3 regions of the Mangrovibacillus sp. Mu-81 genome follow, and region 1 is predicted to be linked to each of the others. Evidence: riboswitches for the same ligand, from Rfam matches in the RefSeq annotation. Region 1 holds a riboswitch; each other region holds the start of a gene.

Evidence for each region. Region 1 has a riboswitch for cyclic di-GMP ahead of V6B33_RS04800 (hypothetical protein). Riboswitches for the same ligand answer to the same signal wherever they lie in the genome.
Region 2: linked by a shared signal. The riboswitch ahead of V6B33_RS06375 (anti-repressor SinI family protein) and the one ahead of V6B33_RS04800 (hypothetical protein) in region 1 are both predicted to bind cyclic di-GMP.
Region 3: linked by a shared signal. The riboswitch ahead of V6B33_RS19310 (EAL domain-containing protein) and the one ahead of V6B33_RS04800 (hypothetical protein) in region 1 are both predicted to bind cyclic di-GMP.

Annotation. Positions count from the first base shown of each region.
Region 1 covers NZ_JBAJHU010000002.1:216,551-224,213, reverse strand. Annotated here, with positions in the region: one part of gene prfB (peptide chain release factor 2) at 1-28, shown strand, start outside; gene V6B33_RS04825 (YitT family protein) at 521-1,393, shown strand; gene cccB (cytochrome c551) at 1,474-1,791, shown strand; gene ftsE (cell division ATP-binding protein FtsE) at 2,325-3,011, shown strand; gene ftsX (permease-like cell division protein FtsX) at 3,001-3,885, shown strand; gene V6B33_RS04805 (murein hydrolase activator EnvC family protein) at 3,926-5,257, shown strand; cyclic di-GMP riboswitch class I at 5,549-5,640, shown strand; gene V6B33_RS04800 (hypothetical protein) at 5,782-6,054, shown strand; gene V6B33_RS04795 (hypothetical protein) at 6,118-6,486, opposite strand; cyclic di-GMP riboswitch class I at 6,459-6,552, opposite strand; gene V6B33_RS04790 (hypothetical protein) at 6,776-7,405, shown strand; gene V6B33_RS04785 (peroxiredoxin family protein) at 7,398-7,663, shown strand, end outside.
Region 2 covers NZ_JBAJHU010000002.1:571,276-578,938, reverse strand. Annotated here, with positions in the region: gene V6B33_RS06410 (flagellar hook-basal body protein) at 1-291, shown strand, start outside; gene V6B33_RS06405 (DNA-directed RNA polymerase subunit beta) at 307-582, shown strand; gene fabZ (3-hydroxyacyl-ACP dehydratase FabZ) at 707-1,141, shown strand; gene V6B33_RS06395 (hypothetical protein) at 1,452-1,730, shown strand; gene V6B33_RS06390 (class D sortase) at 1,763-2,350, opposite strand; gene V6B33_RS06385 (helix-turn-helix domain-containing protein) at 2,347-2,655, opposite strand; gene V6B33_RS06380 (TasA family protein) at 2,927-3,586, shown strand; cyclic di-GMP riboswitch class I at 3,978-4,110, shown strand; gene V6B33_RS06375 (anti-repressor SinI family protein) at 4,136-4,279, shown strand; gene V6B33_RS06370 (helix-turn-helix domain-containing protein) at 4,313-4,633, opposite strand; gene V6B33_RS06365 (YwpF-like family protein) at 4,726-5,166, opposite strand; gene V6B33_RS06360 (single-stranded DNA-binding protein) at 5,525-5,899, shown strand; gene V6B33_RS06355 (hypothetical protein) at 5,919-6,092, shown strand; gene V6B33_RS06350 (DEAD/DEAH box helicase) at 6,652-7,663, opposite strand, start outside.
Region 3 covers NZ_JBAJHU010000013.1:51,445-59,107, reverse strand. Annotated here, with positions in the region: gene V6B33_RS19340 (FUSC family protein) at 1-326, shown strand, start outside; gene V6B33_RS19335 (YqcI/YcgG family protein) at 449-1,177, shown strand; gene liaG (LiaG family protein) at 1,226-2,089, opposite strand; gene V6B33_RS19325 (CAP domain-containing protein) at 2,291-3,070, opposite strand; gene V6B33_RS19320 (DmpA family aminopeptidase) at 3,348-4,397, shown strand; gene V6B33_RS19315 (DNA-3-methyladenine glycosylase) at 4,472-5,056, shown strand; cyclic di-GMP riboswitch class II at 5,165-5,247, shown strand; gene V6B33_RS19310 (EAL domain-containing protein) at 5,325-6,038, shown strand; gene V6B33_RS19305 (ABC transporter permease subunit) at 6,240-7,663, shown strand, end outside.

The DNA.
Region 1 (7,663 bases):
TGCGTACCTTCGTTCTAAAATAAAGTAATTTAAAAAGCTGAACCTTCCACGTCGGGAGGTTCAGCTTTTTTATTAGTGTACCTTCATGTTTTAGTGGTGCCAGGCATAAACACCCTGATTTGTACCAGGCACAGATCAAAGTAAACGAGCCTGGCTCAAATCCGGTAATCTGAGCCAGGCTCAAACCACCTCAACTGAGCCAGGCACCCCGCCATCCACCACCCACCACCCCACCTCTCTAACACTTCACCACGTCACTGAACTGTCATTTACACCTTTCAACACCCATGCTATACTCTCAAAGGTTATAACAGAGCATGCCGGGAGCACTGAAAAGCCCCGGAATGGCATCACAAGATCAATAACTAACTAAAAAATATCAGTAAGAGCCAAGTTCCATTCCTCATCTAATTAACGTGCGAATGCACACTTGTCATACACACACCTGTGTGCAGAGAATGGATGATTTGCACAACTTGTACTCATACTATCAATACATCGCAGAAGGAGTCGTACGGAAATGGGTTTGAAGCAAAGACGTCGGGATCAGTCATTTAATCCCCGGAAAGAGAAGTTTTTGGAGTATTTGTTTGTGGTGATCGGTTCAGCATTTGTGGCGATAGCGTTCAATGTGTTTTTACTTCCGAATGAGGTTGCCTCGGGGGGAGTAAGCGGGATTTCTACTATATTAAAGGGTCTGTTTGATTGGAAGCCTGCATTTGTTCAGTGGGCATTTAACATTCCCTTATTCATTGCGGGACTCATTTTCCTGGGTCTGCAATTTGGTGTGAAAACAGCAATCGGGACGATTTTTCTGCCGTTGGTAGTTTTTTTGACCGAAGATTGGGAGCCGTGGACGGAGGACCCGCTGCTTGGAGCCTTGTTCGGGGGAATCGGAGTAGGGATCGGATTGGGTATCGTATTCCGCGGTAAAGCCTCCACGGGCGGTACGGACCTTGCCGCGCAGATTGTCAATAAGTTCACAGGTTTTTCTCTTGGGACATGCGTGGCGATGATTGACGGGATGATCGTGCTGTCAGCAGCCATCGTCTTTGATATTGAACGGGGGTTGTATGCACTCATCGGGCTGTACGTAACGAGTAAAACGATCGACCTTGTGCAGGTCGGGGTCAGCCGGTCCAAGATGGCACTCATTATTACCAACCGCCAGGAAGAGATTCGTGAAGGAATTCTGAATAAAATTGACCGCGGTGTGACAAAACTATCTGCATACGGCGGTTTCACCGATGACGAGCGTCCGATCCTGATGGTCGTCGTCGATCAGACCGAATTCACAAAACTGAAACAACTGGTTAAAAGCATTGATGCATCTGCATTTGTCGTCACAATGGACGCTTCAGAGGTGTTGGGCGAAGGTTTCAAACGGGTATAAGCTTGGTATAATTATCTATAGGAGAAAGATTTCACCACAGTCATATCTTGCTCTTAAATTTTTTCCTAGGAGGAGAAAACATGAAGAAAATGCTTTTAGGTATTCTTTTAGGAACTTCATTAGTACTTGCAGCCTGCGGCGGAGACGATGGCGGAGACAGCAAGGAAACGAGCTCAGGCGGCGTTGATGCAGAGAAGATTGTTAATAACAAATGTACCAGCTGTCACGGCGGCAACCTTGAAGGCGGCATGGGACCGGCACTTAAAGACGTTGGATCCCGTTTAGACAAAGATCAGATTCTTGAAGTCCTCGAAAATGGTAAAGGTCAAATGCCAAAAGGTCTTGTAAAAGGCGAGGAAGCAGAAGCAGTTGCTGAATGGCTGGCGAATAAAAAATAAGAGTGAATTAGAAGAATCCTGGTGGCAGGATTCTTCTTTTTTATTTGAAAATGAACCCCCACTGTTAATCTACCTGTAATCAACCACCCAATTATGATTATTCCTCTCAAATATCCACACAAATTTCATCCCCTTCTTTAAATCTATATGACAAACAAATTAATCGTTTCAATTTCTTAAAAGAGAGCAGCGGACTCCTTCAAGTAAAGGTTTTAAAGTGAAGACCCATATACCTTTTGCACTTGTTGTTAGTACCTGTTAATAGTTAAAAATAACTAGTTAAAACTCGAATTTTAGGTATTTTTGTCAATAAAAAAGGTAAATATTTCTCAAAATCTGAGTTTTTGCAATGAAACTGTAATAATTTTTTTCCTTAACATCGTAAGAAGTGATGTTATAATATTTTCGTGAGCGAAATTCGAGCAATTTCACCAATTTATGTCTAATTTGGCAGAGGCGGCAGAATTTTAGTCACACTCATAGTTGAAACAGCCAAGAGGGGAACTACATACTACAAATTAGGTGATTAAATAATGATAGAAATGAAAGACGTCTATAAGCAGTATAACAATGGTGTTATGGCTGCAAATGGGTTTAACGTCCACATTAAGCAAGGCGAGTTTGTTTATGTCGTGGGTCCAAGTGGCGCCGGAAAGACTACATTCATCAAGATGATGTACCGCGAAGTGAAACCTTCCAAAGGTGATATCATCGTGAATGGTATAAATCTGGCAAAGATAAAGACTAGCAGAGTACCTCATTTACGCAGGAATATAGGAGTGGTCTTCCAGGATTTCAAACTGCTTCCTTCCCTGACGATCTATGAAAATGTTGCGTTTGCACTCGAAGTAATCGAAGAGCATCCGAAGCAGATCAAGAAGAGAGTCATGGATGTATTGGAACTGGTGGGACTTAAGCATAAAGCAAGGATGCTTCCGAATGAATTATCAGGCGGGGAGCAGCAGCGTGTGTCGATTGCACGTTCAATCGTCAATACACCGAAGCTGGTGATTGCGGACGAGCCTACAGGGAATCTGGATCCCGAAACATCTTGGGATATCATGAACATCCTTGAGGAAATCGCAAACCGCGGCACCACAGTGATCATGGCTACACATAACCGGGAAATCGTAAATACAATCAAGCATCGGGTAATCGCCATCGAGAATGGCCGGATTGTCCGGGACGAACAGCGAGGTGATTACGGTTATGAAGGCTAGGACGTATGCCCGTCACGTTAGGGAAAGTTTCAAGAGCATCGGCCGTAACGGCTGGATGACATTCGCATCAGTCAGTGCAGTAACCGTCACATTATTACTTGTTGGTGTTTTCATCGTTCTGATGCTAAACATGAACAAGGTTGCAACCGATATAGAGAAAGATGTCGAAATCCGCGTACTGATGGAAATCGGCACGAAGCAGGAAGAAGCTAAAGCCGTTGGAGATAAGATAGAGAAGATAAATGGAGTCGAATCCGTCGATTATTCTTCCAAAGAAGAAGAACTCCAGAACCTTGTAAAGGATCTCGGTGACGATTTCAGATTATTTGAGCAGGATAACCCATTATATGATGTATTTATTGTAAAAGCGAAAGATCCCCGTGATACCGGAAAAATTGCTGGACAAATCAACAAGTATGAACATGTCAACGAAGCAATGTACGGTGAAGCGAAGATTGAAAAGTTATTCAATATCCTGGAAATGAGTCGAAACGTCGGACTGGTCCTGATCATCGGACTATTGTTCACGGCAATGTTCCTTATCTCCAATACGATTAAGATAACAATTGTCGCTAGAAGAAGGGAAATCGAGATAATGAAACTCGTGGGTGCAACCAACTGGTTTGTACGTTGGCCGTTCGTCCTGGAAGGACTATGGCTCGGTGTTTTAGGTTCTATTATCCCGATCGCTCTTGTTACAACTGGTTATTACTATGCTTATGGATTTATAAAACCAAAACTTCAAAACCATTTTATCCAGATGCTGGACTTTACCCCATTTATCTATCAGGTAAACGGTTTGATCCTATTAATGGGATGCTTGATCGGGGCTTGGGGAAGCTTCATGTCTGTACGTAAATTCTTAAGAGTATAAAAAATTGATAGGTTGATAGAAGCTGAAAGGAGCATGCCGCTTGAACAAGAAGTATTTTATGTCAATAGCAATCGCAGCAGCATTAACAATCGGGAGTTTGCCAACGTTAGCGAATCCAGCTAGCGCTCACTCCTCAGTAGACGATCTGAAGAAGAAACAGGATGAGGTATCCTCTAAGAAAGATCAAATCAACGGTGAGATCAATGAGAAAAAATCAGAAATCAATGCCAACATCAATAAACAGCAGGATATTAAAGCGAAGATTGCAGAATTTGATGCAAAGATAAGAGACACAGAAAGCAAAATAGCAGAAAAAGCAAAAGAAATTGAACAAACAACAGCTGAAATCGAGAAGCTTAAAGTGGAAATCAAAGAACTGGAAGACAAGATCAAAGAGCGTAATGAACTTTTAAAAGAACGTGCTCGTGCGATTCAGGAAAAAGGCGGCTCAGCAAACTATCTTGACGTGCTTCTTGGTGCGGACAGCTTCGGTGATTTCATCAACCGGATGACTGCAGTCAATACGATCGTCAGTGCAGATAAAAAGATCATGGATGAACAAAAGAGAGACCAGGAAAAGTTAGAGAAAAAGAAAGAAGAAGTAGAAAGCAAACTGGCACAGTTGGAAAATGATAAAGCAAGTCTGGAAACACTGAAGAAAGACCTGAACAGTGAAAAAGCTCAAAAAGCTGAATTGTTCAAGCAGCTTGAAAAACAGCAGGCTTCCCTTGAAAAAGAAAAAGTGAATCTTGAAAAAGAATCAAGTGAATTGGCGAAAATGGAACAGCAAATCGGCGGAGAAATCCAGGCTGAGCAAGCACGCTTAGCAGAACTTGCACGTCAGCGTGAACTTGAGAAGAAGAGACAGGCTGAAGCTGCGGCGGCGGCTGCAAAACAAGCATCCGCTTCAAGCAGCGGCGGTTCTGCATCAGCATCTGCTGCAGTGACCACACCGGTAAGTTCAGGAACTTGGACAAGACCTGCATCAGGTTCAATCACGACCGAATACGGTTGGGATGTGCTAAACGGTGAATCTCGTTATCACTATGGAACAGATATTGCGGCAGGTGGAAGCGTACCGATCGTTGCAGCGGCAGATGGCTATGTCATCAAGAGCCACTACAGCTCAAGCTACGGAAACGTTGTGTACATCACACACTCAATCAATGGTAAAACCTTCACTACAGTCTATGCCCATATGTCTTCTTCATTAGTGGGTACTGGAACGCCTGTAGACAAGGGTCAGCGTATCGGATACATGGGGAACACAGGGTATTCATTCGGTCAGCATTTACACTTCGAACTTCACGCAGGTTCTTGGAATGCATCGAAATCAAACTCTGTAAATCCGCGTCGTTATATCAACTTCTAATAGAATAGTAGTCATATAAAAATCCTGCCATACGTTTATGGCAGGATTTTTTTGGATAAAAGAGTAATAAGTTGAAGTCACTTATGAATTTGTTAAAGTTCTATGCCTATCAAGAATATTCATAAAAGAATACTTCCTGCTCCTTACAAAACATACGTAATAATGTATAATGAAGACAAATGTCGAAAAAGAAAGATTTTTAGCTAAAAAACACTTTTCATTCATATTTGTAATTGGTACTATAGTATTAGTGGAGTCAAACGAACTATATCATTTGAACTATATAACAACCTTCGATAATGGCAAACTAATTGAAAGATTAGGACGCAAAGCCACGGATCTAACGTTTTTTATGAAAAAACTATGACCGCCGGGTTACCGAAAAGGATTGGAACTTAAATGAACGTTGTCGAAAATTGTCAGCTTCATTTATAGCCCGCCATTCTTTTTGGCGGGCTGTTTTATTGGATTAGATTTGACTCAAAGTCATTGATTACGAGTGATTCAGGAAAGGAGACTTGAAGATGGAGCAAGCAAATGAATCTGATGTCAGAAGGCAGTTAAGAAGTTTTTGCAGGAGAAATCGTTCCTCTTTAAAAAAGTACGACTCCTATTCGGCAGAGGAATTAAGCGACATGGTATTGAGCAGGATTGGCTATGAAGAAGTGAAGCGAATCGTGGACGATATCAAGCTGATCGATCGGAGAGGCGGCAACACTGGATTCTATCTGCTCCTTATTTTAGAAGCGTTAAGAGGTTCACAGAAAGCTGATTCAGACAAAAGAGCCATCATATAACAAAAACCGGATGTCTGCTTATATTGACAGCCGGTTTTTTTGTGGTCATGTGGGTATCAAACGTCATGCGGACTTGGAAAGCCACTGTTCGAGATTCTTTTCAGCTGTCCGGATATCCATTGTAATGTTTGTGAGAAACTCAAAATGTTGATCCCGTTGACCGCGGTGCTTTAATAATTGAAAGATAGCAGGCTTTTGATATTTGATCACCGTCATCACTTCCATCATGGGCAAGTATGCCTCTTTAGGCTGAATGCGCAAGAAAGAACGAATAAGCTGGATATATTCTCCTGCATATTTTGGTTCATCTCCCCGCAATTCAAGCAACGCATTCAAACGGCTTATATGACGTTTAATCGTTTGGAGCTCTTCAAATGTCATCCCGATTTCCCCTTTATCCTTTTGTTGGCGGCCCGGCCATCCTAGCGTCACTCTACCATCCGCCTTAGACCCGAAGCTTTGCGTCCTCCCCTTTCAGGAAGTTTGCCTTTTTCAACAGAACCCTGTCAAAAAGAATCCACCTTATCATTATTATCGGCCAGTCCCGTTATACTGTTAACCGTAAATAAAGAGAAAGTAGTAGTTCTATATGCCTGATTATGTGTGCGAGTCATTGTGCTTGATTGGTTCAATGAAAAGGGGCATACTGAAATACATAACAGGGTATCGTGAAGTTTTATAAATGAGAGAAAACCCATGTTAATAAAACGGGGGAATCACAATGAACAACCAATGGTATAACATCGGCGCCTTCACATTTCCAGGCTCGTGGGCAGCAATCACATCCGCCTTCCTCATCACGTTCTTGTTTCTCTTTTTCTGGAATAAGAAAGCAGGCGACTGGTATTCGAACTCCATTTTCATCTTTATACTGACCTGGAAATTGAGTGTCATCGTCGTTGACTTTGGCACCGTGATCAAGCATCCGATCACAATTCTCTATTTTCATGGCGGAGCCGCAGGGTATTGGATGGGAATCGTGGCGGCCTTGGTATATACTTTGATTAAAAAAGAAAATCCATATCATGTATTGACTGCTTGGATCATGACCGCCCTTGTCTATGAAGGTGTGTTCGATCTTCTGCACGGGGCTTACATTGCAGGTAGCTTACAACTGATTTTTAACAGTGTCCTGCTTCTCTTTTTGCTGAAAAAATTGGGCACTGAAGGAAAAAACGTATGGTCGATCCAGCTTCTCACAATTTTTACAATGATCCAATTTCTGATGAATTCCTTCGGAGGATTCCAAATAGATATGACACTACTGACGTACATCATTTTAGCCATCGTCCTGCTATTTTTACTCCGCGGGCGCAATATCATAGTACAGGGAGGAAACACCAGTGAATAAACGTAATTTCGCATTGGCCGTCGTGGCTCTCCTGATCGGAATCTTCCTAGTGAACGTCTTCCAGGATCAGCAGGAAAAAAAAGAAAGGGAAGAAGCGGCACAGCTTGCAGAGGAGTCAATGGACCTGTCGAATGCCGGGAGAGGTCTGGCAAAAGGCGACAGTGCACCGGACTTTGAACTCACGACGCTGGCAGGTGAAAAAGTGAAGCTTTCCGATTACGAAGGTCAAAAAGTGATCCTGAACTTCTGGGCGACATG
Region 2 (7,663 bases), 350 kb from region 1:
GGAATAGTTTCCATTGAAAAACCACAATTCTTAAGTCAATATGGAAGTAACCTAGTAGGTCTTCCCGAGAATTTGGATGAATTGGGAGTCGGAGCGGATGAAGTGCTGACCAATGTGACCGGCGGTGCCAGAACCGGCATTTCCATGGTACAGAATTCTCTTGAAGCCTCTAACGTCGATATTGGAAAAGAAATGACAGATATGCTGAATGTTCAACGATCCTATCAGTTCCAGGCGCGTTCAATCTCGCTTGCGGACCAGATGATGGGCCTCGTGAATGGTATACGGTAAAAGGAGTAGTAAGCGATGAGTGAAAAAGAACTGGTACAAGAAGCGAAAACAAGAGAAACAGTCAAAGCCGAGAAAAAGGTAAACCAGAAAAATGAAGCCAACCAGCAGCGCTGGGTGCGCGTCCGGATGCTTCCGATCTGGCTCCGGATCCTTCTCGTCATTCTCCTTCTTGCTGCCAGTCTTATACTGGGGGCTATGGTCGGCTACGGCGTCATTGGAGACGGCAATCCGACTGATGTATTCAAAAAAGAAACCTGGCAGCACATCATCGACATCGTCGTGAAAAAATAAACTGTAAAGGCCCGTCCTGAAGTGTGTTCACGCACTCCGTGGCGGGCCTTTGTCAGCTATTCCATTCTCCAGTCGAATTATGTACAATGGAGAAAGGTTAGATATTACAGGAGGTACATAATCAATGCTTGATATTAACGAAATCAAAGACATCATTCCACATCGCTATCCGTTCTTGCTGGTGGACCGAATCCTGGAAGTAGAAGAAGGCAAGAAAGCGATCGGTATCAAAAATGTAACGGCAAACGAAGAATTCTTTAACGGACACTTCCCTGATTATCCTGTCATGCCCGGCGTTCTCATCGTAGAGGCGCTTGCGCAGGTCGGTGCAGTGGCCATGCTGAAGAAAGAAGAGAACCGCGGGCGTCTGGCATTCTTTACCGGCATCGATAAATGCCGGTTCAAGCGTCAGGTGAAGCCTGGTGACCAGCTGAGACTGGAAGTGGAGATGATCCGTTTCAAAGGTCCGATCGGTAAAGGAAAAGGCGTCGCGACGGTTGATGGTGAAGTAGTGTGTGAACTGGAAATGATGTTTGCACTTGGGGAGAAGGAAGAATAAGGTTTTTTTGATAATCGGTTCTGCGGTGACTTTTTGGTTGCTGCGGGGCTTTTTTTGTTTTTGGGAAGGTTGTGCCTGGTGTTTAGAAATACTTGAATTTGAGCCAGGCCACAGATCAGTTCAAATGAGCAGGCTCATACTACATACCACGGACACACATACTACCCTCTCACCAAAAATCAATCCAACCCAATCCAAAAAAACTCAAAAATCCATGCAACTAAATTAATTTTAAGGGAAAGCTAACCACGAAAGACCACTAATAGCGGTCTTACATCAACAATCTAATAGGTGAAAGGAGTCATACATCATGAGTAAAAAGTTAGTATCGATCCTTAGTGGATCAGCATTGGCAGCGATGCTTCTTGTGGGGTGTAACATGAACGATCAGGAGCCGCCTCCGGAGGATGATGCACCAGTTGAAGAAGAAATGCCTGAAGATAATCAGGATGAAAATGACAACATGAATCCGGAACAAGATCAGAACCAGCAAAATGACAAAGACGCAGGACAAGATCAGAACACGCCTGAAGAAGATGCAGTGGAAGATGACCTCGATATGAAGGATGAGGATAATAAGGACCAGTAAGAAATTAGCGTAGAGGCTTATTGCTTCTACGCTTAATTCATTTTGCGGGCGTTGATTATGTATCGTTCTTCGGTGCTTGAGAGGTATTCAAAGGGGTAGCAAGTGGAAAGTGTCAAAATTTCATCAGGGGCCGTGGTCTTCAGGACAGATAGATCGGTTTCTTCTACAATAAATGTTTCAAACACTTCATACTGATGAAAACCGGATTTTAATTGAACCTCAAGTATATCCCCTCTTTCAATTTCCCCCATGCGTTTAAATACAGTATCTCTGTGTCCGGCTAAAAAAATGCGGTCTTTTTGACCGGGCAGTTTGGTATCTGAATAGTGACCAACCCCTTTTTCCAATTCTGCTCCGTCCGTCCCTTCAATAATCGGCAGTTCTTTATTTAGTTTGGGTATATTGAGGATTCCCACTACATCACCTTGCGAAAAGGAATAGGAAATACTTTCTGATGTTTCTTCCTCGTTTCCGGAAGCTTTCACAATATTTTGTGCGTCTTGCAATGCTTTCTTTTCTTGTACCTTTTGATCTGTCAAATGATATCCGGAATATCCAAGTAAGGACCCGCCGCCGACCAGTAAGACAATACTCAAGAACTTAATAAAATTGATCTTCACATGCGCTGCTCCCTTTTAAATTGGATGAAATGAATGTATTCGAGAAACTCTTGTTTAGTCAGTCCCTGTTCAATCGCTTTATTAACTAACTGGAGCCATTCTTCATCAATCGTAAATCCTTCTGATTTACATTCAAGTAATTGACTGAGTGAGATATTCAACGTATCTGCCAGTTTCTGAAGGACCTGGATGCTTGGGTTTTTTTGCAATCCTCTTTCTATGGAACTTATATAAGACTTGGAGATTCCTGCAAGATTAGACAGTTCATTGATGGTCATCCCCCTTTCATCGCGATAATGTTTCAATACTTCACCTACCAAATAACTCAGTCCCTTCACAGTATTGGTAATTTCATTATATAGAACAAATAGTATTTTATAAAAAACGTAAACGTGAGTAATGCAGAGTTTTTTCGATATAAAGAACGAAAATGCATGAGTTTGCCTGTTATTTAAAGAAATTTCCCACTTTTAAAAAAATATCGAGTCTAATATACTGAAGTTAACAGTTCTTTAAAACGAACATAAGACATAAGACAGGAGATAAGCTGAAATTCTAACTAAAGGAGATCGTTAAATGAAGAAATATAATAAAATCTTTTGCATTCTTATCATTTCAATGTTTATGTTTTCTCCTGATACTTATCAAGCAGAAGAGAATAGCAAAGAACAAAAGGAAGTAGATATATCGATTAGTCCATCTCCGGTTTTGTTCCATCTTACGAATGTTAAACCGGGAGATAAAATATCCAGGGAAATCACCATATCAAATAAAGGGAAACAGGATTTTCGTTATCTATTTTCTAACACATTTTTAAAGGGATCAGAGAAATTTTATAATGAATTAATTCTGGAAATCAGTGATGGAAAAGCAATCCTGGCAGAGGGGAAGGTAAAGGATTTTAAAAAGCTGGATCTCCGGGCTTTAGAAAGCAGCTCATCAGAAACACTGCAAATTTCAATCGAAATTCCATATGAACTGGGGAATGAATTTCAGGGTCTCTCAACCGAATTTCAGTTCAATTTCCTTGTGGAAGGCTCGAATGGTGCAGTAACTCCAGTTGATAATGGTGGGGGTATCCTGCCTGATACAGGGACGGATTATTATAAGTTTTTATTGATGGGAATGGTTCTATTTATCAGCGGGTTCAGCTTATACATGGTTACAGGTAGAAAATTTGCATCAAAGAAAATTAAACTACCACAATTTCCACTCAAAGAAAGGAAAGAGGCATAAATGTATAAAAAAATATGCACCCGCTGTACAAGAGCATCATTCAGCAGTTCGGAAAGCGGAAAATGGAGTTGTCCATCCTGTGGATATGATTTGACGGAGCATTCTTTTTACGACTCCAACACTTTCCAGAATATTAATGATAAAGTCCTTCCATTAAAGAAGAAATTGGAAGCATATCGCAATCAAAAAAATGAAAAGCTTTCGTAATGTTTCGACATAAGACCTTCCATTTTTTTCTATTATCCAACCAATAACAAGAAATTCCCTAAACTTTTGTCAATAAACATCTAATCATGTTGGAAAAATGTTTAAAATTAATTATTAGAAAAGACAAAAAACAACAGTTTGAGCCGTTTTTTATTAGTATAATGAGTTTAGTTCAAAGGGGCTAGTCAGACAAAGGCAAACCTATTGAAAGGTAGGGACGCAAAGTCACAGATCTAAGGTAAGAAAATGAGTGCAGTTTGATAGTGGTTTACATAAGAAAGTACTCATCAGGCGACTAGGATGGCTGGATTGCCTGAAATACATACTTGTATTTTGGGAGGAATGGAATTGGAGAAGCGTGAACTGGATTTAGAATGGATCGAACTAGTCAAACAAGCACTGGATGCGGGAATTTCAAAAAAAGAAATTAGAGAGTATCTGCAAAGCCATAAAAAAATGGAAGCGACTGGATACAAAATCGTATAAATAGAAAAAGTCTTGCAATCCACTTGCAAGACTTTATTTATTACCTAGTTTCCATTTATTGAATTCGATAAACTCGCGGAATTGTTCCTTTGTTATCCCTGAATCCGACGCTTCTTCAGCGATCTTAATCCACTCGCGATCGACTGGATTATCCCCGGAATCATCATGCAATAATGCGTCCATCGGAATGCCTAAAGCGGCAGAAACCTTTTCCAGGAATTGTATGGATGGGTTTTGCTGGATGTTTCGTTCAATGGAGCTCAGATATGACTTGGCAACCCCGGCTTTTTCTGCCAGCTCTGTCATTGACATTCTTTTTTCCTGCCTATATCGTTTCACTCGTGCTCCGATCATAGTGGACACCTGCCTATAAAATCGTTTCGATAATCTTATTATATCAAACCGTCAACATCTGCTCTATAAGAAGTTTACATATTGTCGCAAAATTAGACACTCGGTTTTGAGGTAGCCGGTATGCGAGGCTTAGACACCATCTTTTCTCGGAATTCTTTCACCAGTTCATCACCGGAATATCCCTTTTGAACCAAGTCGTCCAATAGAAGTTCTGCATATTCGTTACGCTGCTTCTTTAATTTTCCTTCAAATAAAATACTCATCTGGTCATTTATCTTTTTGATGCCGCGGATGGATGTCAAGAACGCGGCAGGGTCATTGGCTTTGTTCGAGATAACGACCTGGATTTCCAAATCATCCTTCTGCTGCTGGACCTTTTGGAAAAACTCGAGGTGCTTCTGGGACATATACGTTTCCACAAGCCAAGTGCTGTTTCCATCCTCTTTATTGATGATCAGACCGTCCTCAATGTCGAAATCATGGAGTTCCTCTTTATCCACTACCTGGAGTGAAATCACTTTAAAGGTTTTCATGAACGAACATCTCCCATAAAAGGTTATAGTGAAAGGCAGTACCCAAAAAGATTGTAGCTCTTCGTTCGTGTTGCAGGTCCGTGTGCACTTGCTGATTACGGGTAAAAAAATCGTAAAAAGCCTAGTTAAAAAAATTATATCACAGAGGGAATGGAATCCCTAATATGTAATTGTGTTAAAAAAGTCCAATTTCTGATATTTGGCCTTTTTTGGGTTTAAAAATGGGAAATCTCCCTAGGGCAATTTGTCGAATTGAAGGGTGATCAGGCTTCGGATTCGATAAATCTACAATTTTACAAGCTTGAAAGAGGGAGTGTAAGATGAAAACATTCCAAAGAGAAAGGAGTGTTGAATGAAGGTGATCAATCAAGTAACCCTGGTGGGCAGACTCACCAAGGATCCTGAAGCGAGGAAAACGGCGGAAGGAAGGTCGGTCCTCAATGTGACAGTTGCCGTGAACCGCCAGTTCAAAAACCAGCAAGGTCAAGTGGATGCGGATTTCGTCCTGTGCAAGCTATGGAACAAGGCTGCCGATAATACCGAGAAATATTGCCGCAAAGGCTCGGTCGTCGGGATTACGGGCCGGATTCAGACCCGCAATTATGAAAATGATCAAGGCAAGCGAATCTATGTCACCGAAGTCGTCGCCGAATTGATCAGATTCCTTGATCCGAAGCCGCAGTCTGAAAAAGATCCGGCCCCGGAAAAAGAACCAGTCGAGCTGCCATTCTAAAAGGAAAGGAGGGGAACACGTGGCAACCCTGCAAACGCTGGAACAGCGAATCGACCGATTGGAAAAATTGAATGAAGAACTGATCAAAAAAGTAGCAAGGGCAAACGTCGAGAATTTCTACCTGTCACAACGGGTCACGGCACTTGAACAAGGCTATGATTATCCGAAAGCCGTCCTGCAAACCACATCTTAAGGAATCCTTCGCATAATAGCTCCACCTTAGAACTCTTCAGAACGCATATCCAATTACAAATATAATTTCTGTCCAACCTATTCGTATTTGTCTCAAGTCCAATTGTCATCATGTCACCGCGTCATCCCTCTAACATGCCTCGTTAGACATAGAATATCGTAAGTAAGTAGTGAAGTAGCAATGCAATTCCCCAATATGTCTTCGTGTAGGGTCGGTTTCCTGTGGAACCGGCTGTTTTTTTGTTGGAATTGGATATGTGGAGTGGTTTATCAATGGTTGTGCAGAGTCAAAACAAGGACTAACGTTGAGATATGATCCATTTTTAAAATTTATGAGCCGTTCCCAGGGATTTACGATCCATTTTCCAATTAAATAATCCATTCGACAAATATACGATCCATTTCAGAAATATATGATCCCCTGAGAATTATTCTAAACTGTCCCCGCTCCTCAGATCCGTTAGAAAGTCCCATTGATACCTATCTTCTAAGCGACCAATTCTGCCGCCGCCAACGGCAAAAAACCCCTCCCTAAACGGGTGAGGTCCTGCCTAGCTATTCTATTCCAGCACCAACAACGACTGCAGATCCTGATCGGACAACTCGGTAACCCACTGGTCGCTTCTGATGATCTCGTCATTCAATGCCTGTTTCTTTTCGAGCATCGCGTCGATTTTTTCCTCAAGTGTTCCTGATGCCACCATTTTATGAACATGAACAAACCGCTGCTGGCCGATCCGGTATGCCCGGTCGGTGGCCTGGTTTTCGACGGCCGGGTTCCACCAGCGGTCGTAGTGGATGACGTGGTTGGCGGCAGTCAGGTTCAATCCCGTTCCGCCGGCCTTCAAGGAAAGCAGGAATACAGGGAAATCCCCGTTTTGGAACCGCTCCACCAGTTCATCGCGCTTGCCTTTGGCCATGCTTCCATTCAGGAAGGGGACATCGACGGCGAATTCCTCTTTGATGACCTCCTGGATCATTTCCCCCATAGAAATATACTGGGTGAAGATCAGTACAGCCTCTCCGGATTCAAGTGCTGTTTCCACAATGTCTTTCAACTTCTGCATTTTTTCGGAGCGCGTCAGGATCATTTTCGGATCCGGTTCTTTCAGATAAAGAGCCGGGTGGTTGCAGAGCTGCTTCAATTGATTCAGCATCTGCAGAATCAATCCCTTGCGTTCGAACCCGCTCAATGTCTCGATCTTGCTTAGTGTTTCCTGAACAAGCTGCTCATACAGGGCTGCCTGTTCAGCAGTCAGACTGCAGTATTCTTTCTGCTCGATTTTTTCAGGAAGGTTGAGCTCGACTTCAGGGTCCTTCTTCGTCCTGCGGAGCAGGAACGGTTTGATTTTAGCCTGAAGCTCTCGGACTTTTTCCTGTGATTCGTCCTTTTCAATCGGTGCAATATAATTCTTCTGGTATTGTGTGAAGCCGCCGAGATAGCCATGGTTCAGGAAGTCAAAGATGGACCACAGTTCTGACAGCCGGTTTTCCATCGGTGTACCGGTGAGTGCAATATGGTGTTTCCCGGTCAGCTTGCGGATGGCACGTGACTGTTTCGTGTTCGCATTC
Region 3 (7,663 bases), on a different contig from region 1:
CCATCAATTATTACGCGAAACATCTTCTCGCATCTGCTAACAGAAAGGCGGACGGGAAGATATCTGATCAGTTATATGAGTTATTTGCAGAAACAGAAGGTAAACTTTCACAAAATATCGAAGCTCTGCGTACGTTCCTGAATGGAGAAGAAAGCCGGATTTCTCTTTGGAGCTTAAGTGAGGAGCGTTCCCAAATCGAGAAGCTTGCCCCGAGCAGGATGCACTCCCAAATAGATGTCATTCATCATCTTTATTACGTCTGGCGCATCAACCAATCAATCGTTGCAATCGGTAAGGAAATCGGAGCGGAAATCATAGAAGAGTAAGGCGAAGACGGATGGCCGGTCTTCGCTTTTTTTTAAAAGTTGAACAACCGGTTGTTTTAAGCTGCTTCTCTAAGGGTAAACACTTACATCAGTATGATAGTGAGGTGGCAGTCGTGTCAGACATGAGAAGTTATTTGTTTACAAAAGAAGATATGAAAAACCCTGATTTGGTTCCGCAATGGGTGACAGAAGAATATGAAAGATTTCATGAAGTGGTGACCGATAAAACGTTCCCGTGCTACTTTGGAATGACCGGAGAGAAAAAAGGTGAACTTCGTTACTCATATATAAGCCATGATGATTGGGAGCACCTCCCCCGGACCCTTCAGGAGTTCAACGGATTATTTGATATTCCGGAAGGGCAGCGCCTCATTCGGCATGGATTCTTTCTATTTGTAGAACCTGAGAAAGAAGAAAAGGATATTCCATATTATCGCAACTATTTCTGGAATATCCTTCAGTACCTTCATGAGAGGGATGACAAGCCTTGGCCAGCGGATTATCCTGAGGATCCCGACCATCATTTATGGGCATTTTCGTTCGCTGAAGAACCATATTTTGTTTTCGGAAACACTCCTGCCTATAAGCAGCGTAAAACAAGGGACCTCGGAAACAGCCTCGTACTGGGATTTCAGCCGAGAAGAATATTTGAAGGACTCGAAGGCACGTCTAAAGGCGGCATCATGTCCCGTGAAAAAGTAAGGGAACGGGTGGAGAAATGGGATGGTCTTTCGAAACACCCGAATATCAGCCATTATGGCGATCCTGAACACCGCGAATGGAAGCAGTACTTCATCGGTGATGATGTCGAACCGATTAAAGGGAAATGTCCATTTCATCATAAAGGGTAATATGAAAAAAGTGACAAACCTCAATACAAAAGGTTTGTCACTTTTTCATTAGTATATATCCACACTCCCGCTTGATACAGAAGCTTTCACTTGATATTCCCCTGAACCTGCCTTTCCGCTGAGGTCCCCATCGTCTTCTTTCCTATCTGTTAATGAAAAGTTGGTTGAGACGTCCCCGCTGCTCACACGTCCATCCAGTGTGAAGCCTGCATCATCCGGGAGGTCGAGATTGACTTCACCCGAGCTGACATCAAGGTCGATGTCTCCTGCCATCTTCTGCATCATGACAGATAGATCTCCTGAAGAAACGTCTCCGCTAAGCGGACCTTCGTAGTTTGAAATTTCCACATCTCCCGAACTGAGTTCGACTTTCCCGTCTTTTGTCTTCACATGATTAAGGGTGAAATCTCCTGAAGAACCATGATGACGGAATACATTTGTATCGAAGTGAGCAAGCTCCAAATCACCAGAACCCATCTTAACCGTCAGTTCATCCAATTGCATGGGTTTCGATTGAGAGCCGCCGTTAAATACAGCTTCTCCCGATCCGAGCTCAATTGTCATATTACGGTCGTACTTTTTTGGAAGATAAACGGTGACATCGGATTTGCGATTGAAGGCAATCCATTGATACCACTTATGTTTCACTACAACTTCGATTGTATCTCCTTTTTCTTTCAAAGTAAGTTTTCCTTTACCGTCAATTTCAACTTTTACTTCATTATCATCAGTCGGAATGATTTCCGTCTCGCCGCTTTCGAGAAACAGTTCAATTCGATCGATCTCATTTGTAACCTTGACGGAATCTCCTGATGTATTTTCTTTCGCGAACAGTGAAGTTTGATCATTTAAAATGATGTAGAGTGCACCTAAAGCCAACAATGCAATAATCACGGCAAAAATATTCTTCATCCCAATCCCTCGCTTTGGTTTGTATTTCCAAATCATAAGTTTATTGTAATGGATGCCGTCTTTCACAACAATGACGCCACAGAATTAATTTCTACTCGGTCTTAAGACGTACAGGACGGTGAGTAATGGACCTTAATTTGAAAAAAGTAAGTAGAAGCAAAAAGAAGGACCGATTGCAATCAGCCCTTCTTTTTGCTTCTATTATTTTGATATGAACATTTGGGTCCAGTAAATACCCTGGCTGTTGTCTTTAGCGATTCCAACTCCGATATGTGTTAGTTGGCCGTTTAGAATGTTTTTGCGGTGACCTGGGCTGTTCATCCAGGCATTTACAACTGATTGTGGAGATTCTTGCCCGACAGCTATGTTTTCTGCAGCAGAAGAATAATCAACTCCGAAGTTTTGCATCATCTCAAATGGAGAGCCGTAAGTCGGTGAGGTATGGGAAAAATAATCCTTATCTTTCATATCCTCTGATTTCATTTCAGCAACATTTGATAATTCACCGTCTGTCTTAAGTGCACCCAATCCATTCTTTTTGCGTTCCTGGTTGGTTAAATCAACGACTTGTTTCACAAAACCGCTTGCATCTGGGGTTTGAGCTTTTTTCTGGGGCTGTTTTGCCGGGGGCTCAGGCTGTCCATTATTTGGCTGTTGAGCTTTCTTTTCCCCGTTCTGATTGAAATCTTCTCCAGGATCTAAATGTGTGAACTCACGTAATTCTCCATTGGGATCAATCGGCGCCATGAACCGGTGAAGGGCATTCTGGTTGCCGTCATTTACATTAGCACCGCCCATATCCGCCGCTCTGCCGCGATCTGAATTTCCGTTGGGATAATCTGCGTTGCCGTAGCTTACAGGGTCATAGTTGACGTCTCGCGTCCCTGTAAGGTTCTCATTGCCGTCATTATTGTTACATGCTGTTAAAAGCATCAAAGGGACCATCGCACATATGCTTATCAATCTAAGATGTTTTTTCAAATTGCTTTCCTCCATATGATTTATTATCACGGGCTGAATGGCTATGGATTGCTGCCACAGTTATTAATATTTGCACCTTCCAAGTGCGATATTCTGAGAAATATGTGGGAGTGCAAGTGCCAGGCTATGGAACGATGTGGTTAATTTATGTGTTAAAAAATGGTGCCTGGCTCAAAGGCTGGATCGAGCCAGGCACCGAATAATAAAGAGAAAAAGGTAATACCCCATTTAAAACCGAATAATAAAAGGAGTAGATTATAAAGGAGTGTCCAGTTTCATGGAGAGAAAAAGACTGCGTGACCTTGGAGTGAAGATCGGTTCTTATCCTGCGGGGCCAGCTAATAGCATTACCGATATAGAAGGTGTCAAAGTGGGGCATCAAACACTTTATCAGGATAGAGATGGGAAAGCTGTACGCACGGGTGTGACAGCTATTTTGCCTCATGAAGGTAATGTCTTCAGAGAAAAAGTCTTCGCAGCCACCCATATCATCAACGGATTCGGCAAGACGGCGGGAACCATTCAAATCGAGGAATTGGGTGTGCTTGAAAGTCCGGTCATGCTTACAAATACCCTTTCTGTCGGAGATGTCATGAGGGGAACGATTCAATATATGATGGAGGAAAACCCGGAGATCGGCGACACGGCAGGAACGGTCAATGTATTCGTGGGGGAATGCAATGACGGGTATCTGAATGACATCAGGGGACTTCATGTAGCCCCGAATGATGCCGTGAAAGCCATTCTGCATGCTCACTCAGAATTCATTGAAGAGGGGTGCGTCGGTGCCGGGACCGGGATGCTCTGTTTAGGATACAAGGGTGGTATCGGTACTAGTTCCAGGAAACACAAATTTAATGATGAGCATTACTCAGTCGGTGCCCTTGTAGTGACGAATTTCGGACGTCGGTCTGACCTGCGCTTCCCTGTTGAGAAGGAAGAAGAACGGGAAATCCCGGATGGATCGATCATGATTATTTTGGCCACGGATGCCCCTATGAACGAAAGGCAGCTCAAGAGGCTGGCGAAACGGGCGTCATTCGGTCTTTCCAGAACCGGCTCTTATGCAGCGCACGGAAGCGGTGATATCGTCCTTGCTTTTTCTACTGCCCACAAGATTCCACATCAACCTTCTGAAGAAAATACGATGACATACTCGTTCATTAAAGAAGATGGGGAGATGATCTCCACGCTATTCGAAATGGCAGTCGATTGTGTCGAGGAAGCAATATGGAATGCCCTGGCGAAGGCAGAAACGACGTCAGGAAGAAGTGGCAGGAGAGTGGAAGCCATTCCGTTGGAGGTGCTGACCGGGTTAAAGACATAATGGAAAAAATATTGTTTTCTCCTGAAAGCATTGTGGAAGTATAAGGATAGGATACAAGGAAAGGATGTGAAACGATGAACTATACACCATTGCCTCTTTCTTTCTACAATCAGCCGACGTTAGAACTCTCCCAGTCACTTTTAGGCTGTGTGCTGGTAAAAGAAACAGAGGAAGGGACCGCTTCAGGCTACATTGTTGAAACAGAAGCTTATCTCGGACCTGAAGACAGGGCAGCCCACAGCTTCGGTAACCGTCGTACGAAACGGACGGAAATCATGTTTCATGAAGCCGGCCGTGTTTATACGTATGTCATGCATACCCACTGCCTCGTCAATGTCGTAGCTGCAGCGCCCGGGGTGCCGAATGCAATTCTGATACGTGCCGTTGAACCGTTGGAGGGACTTGGTTTAATGGAGCAGCGAAGGAAAGGGCAGCCGATGAAAAATTGGACGAGCGGCCCGGGTAAACTGACGAAAGCCTTAGGAATCACCATGGAGGACTATGGAAGTTTTTATACAGAACCTCCGCTTATCATCGCAGAGGGATATACTCCAGATGAGATTGCTTGCGGCAAGAGAATCGGCATTGATAATACGGGAGAAGCTAGGGATTATCCGTACCGTTTCTGGGTCAAGGGCAGCCCGTATATCTCCAGGTGAGACTGTGTATTTTAAATTTTCTAAAAAATAAAGAAAAAACACACCAAATGGACTAGTTTTATGGTATATTTTACTTAATGCAACCTAATTCTACATAACATGATAAATTTCGCATTGGGAGCTGTGAACCTGACATGATAGATGGGCGCTTACATTCAGGGGAGCTAGTAGCGCAACCGACCACATACGGACGTATCCTCGTTCTTTCATGTGGTCTTTTTTCTTATACCGTTCCAAAAACCTACCATAAAGAGAGTACAGGGGTTATATGAATATATTTTCGATTTTCCAAGATGACTTTATCTATCATGATTACCAGCCTTTATACACAATTGAACAGACTCAATCGCTTTACGGATATGAAGCGCTGCTTCGGAATACGCATAAGATGAATCCCGAAAAGCTTTTTCAGTCTGCAATAAAGGCAAATATATTATATAAACTGGATACCCTCTCCATTTCCAAAGCAATCGAGGGATTCTTCCATAATCGAAATCAGATTGGGAAGCTGTTCGTGAATGTGTATGTCACAACGATCTTACATCCCAGTTTTCACAAGTATTTTGATTATCTTATGGACGCATTTCCCACTCTGCGGGGGAGGCTTGTTCTTGAGCTGAATGAGTCCACCCCGGACGAGCTCTGGCAGAACCCATTATTAGCGAAAACATTGAAAAGCCTAAGGCACTATGACGTTTTATACGCGATTGATGACTTCGGTCAAGGTACAGCATCCATCAAAAAATCCATAGAATTTGAACCTGATATTATCAAGCTCGATCGGTACTTTGCGAAAAACCTGGCTGAAAGTGAAAGGAAGCAGCGGTTCCTCTCTTTCTTTAATCAATTTTATGGAAACGATACCCTGATCATATTGGAAGGCATTGAACAGGAGGAAGATATGCTGGTGGCCAAAGAGCTGGGAATCACTCTTGGACAGGGGTACTACTTGGGAAGGCCCAGTAAGCAGCTTCTTGCTTAACGATGGAGAAGACCGGATTTTCAGTTATAGATGGACTGAAAACCCGGTCTCCTTTTTACTGAAAAAGCTGAATGATTGGATAGCGGCAAACATTTGTAAGGAATTGTTATAATTGAAATAAAATTGAAATAATTCAAAAAATGGATTAGACTGTAGAAAAAAGAAAAAAGGGGAATGAAGATGAAGTATATGAGGTTTCCGATGAAATTGGTTTTCTATTACATTCTCGGTCTTCTCGGAATCATGGCGATAAGCGTAGCTCCTCAAGCTGTCAGGGAGAGAGGGCTGTATAACTTTATCGGGTACTTCGAGGAAATCATCCGATTCATCTATGCATTTATGGATATAGACAGCTGGAGTTATTCTTATAAAGGATATACTGTACATTTCATGGAGATGCTCTGGGAGCCGTATCTGTATTCCTTGCAGGTATTAGGCGGTGCCTTGGCAATAGGACTTCTATTGGCATTTGTGTTAACCGTCATCACAGTATTTCTCCCCCGCTGGCTGTCATCGTCACTTAAGAAGCTCCTGAACATGCTGGAAACAGTTCCTGATCTGTTGTTTGCTTTCTTGCTCCAGTTGCTTATCGTATATATCTTTCAGAAATTCGGGTTTGAGCTGATGCAATTTACAGAATTGGGAGAGGAAAAAATCTATTTGGCCCCCATGATTACACTCTCGGTCATTCCCATGATTTCATTCTTTCGTATCCTATTATTGATTACAGAGGAAGAACTGATCAAACCGCATATTGAATTTGCACAGAGTAAAGGGATGTCCAAAGGGAGAATCTTGTTCTCCCATGTTCTGAAAAACATATCACCGAGCTTTTTCTACCACGGAAAAATCATTATCTGGGGAATGCTATCAAGTTTGTTTGTGATTGAAACAATCTTCAATATGAGAGGAATTACATATTACATTGTCCAGGATTTCAGACCGATGGTGATTGCCATTTCCCTTATGCTTATTTTCACCCCGTTCTTTGTTCTATATCAAGGGGTCTACCTTTGGGTAAATGGTGGAAGCATGGAAGATGAAACGAAGTATAAGAAAGATAAGAAGAAATGGACTGAATGGAAGATCTGGGGGTGGCTCGGTACGCTAAGAAGGTTGTGGTGGCAGCATATGCACAACCCTAAGTTTGCTGTAGGCTGCAGTGCGCTTATCATTATGATTCTATATAGTTTTGGTCATTCAATATTAAAAGAAAAGCCGATCAAATTCATTCAATTTATGCAAAACGAAGAGGGAAGGATCATTTCTGCTCCTCCTCATAAGCCGTTTGGTGAAATGATCCTTGGTTCGGATATTTATGGATACAGCATTCTGGATCAGTTGATTGTCGGTGCAAAGTATACATTAGTATTTGCACTGGTTGTCGCTTTATTACGGGTGGTCGGAGGATTTTATTTAGGGGTTGTCTATCACTTTTACTTGAAAGAAAACAAGAAGAATTGGCTCAATCGGATGGTCGACTCCATTCATTTCCTCCCTTTAAGCCTGATTGCTTACTTATTGCTGAGACCTGTTTTATGGGGATTGCCAGTGCTCGGATGGGATAATTCAATGTTTGAGCGTCTTATGTATGAAGCCATCATACTCACTATCCTCGTCTTGCC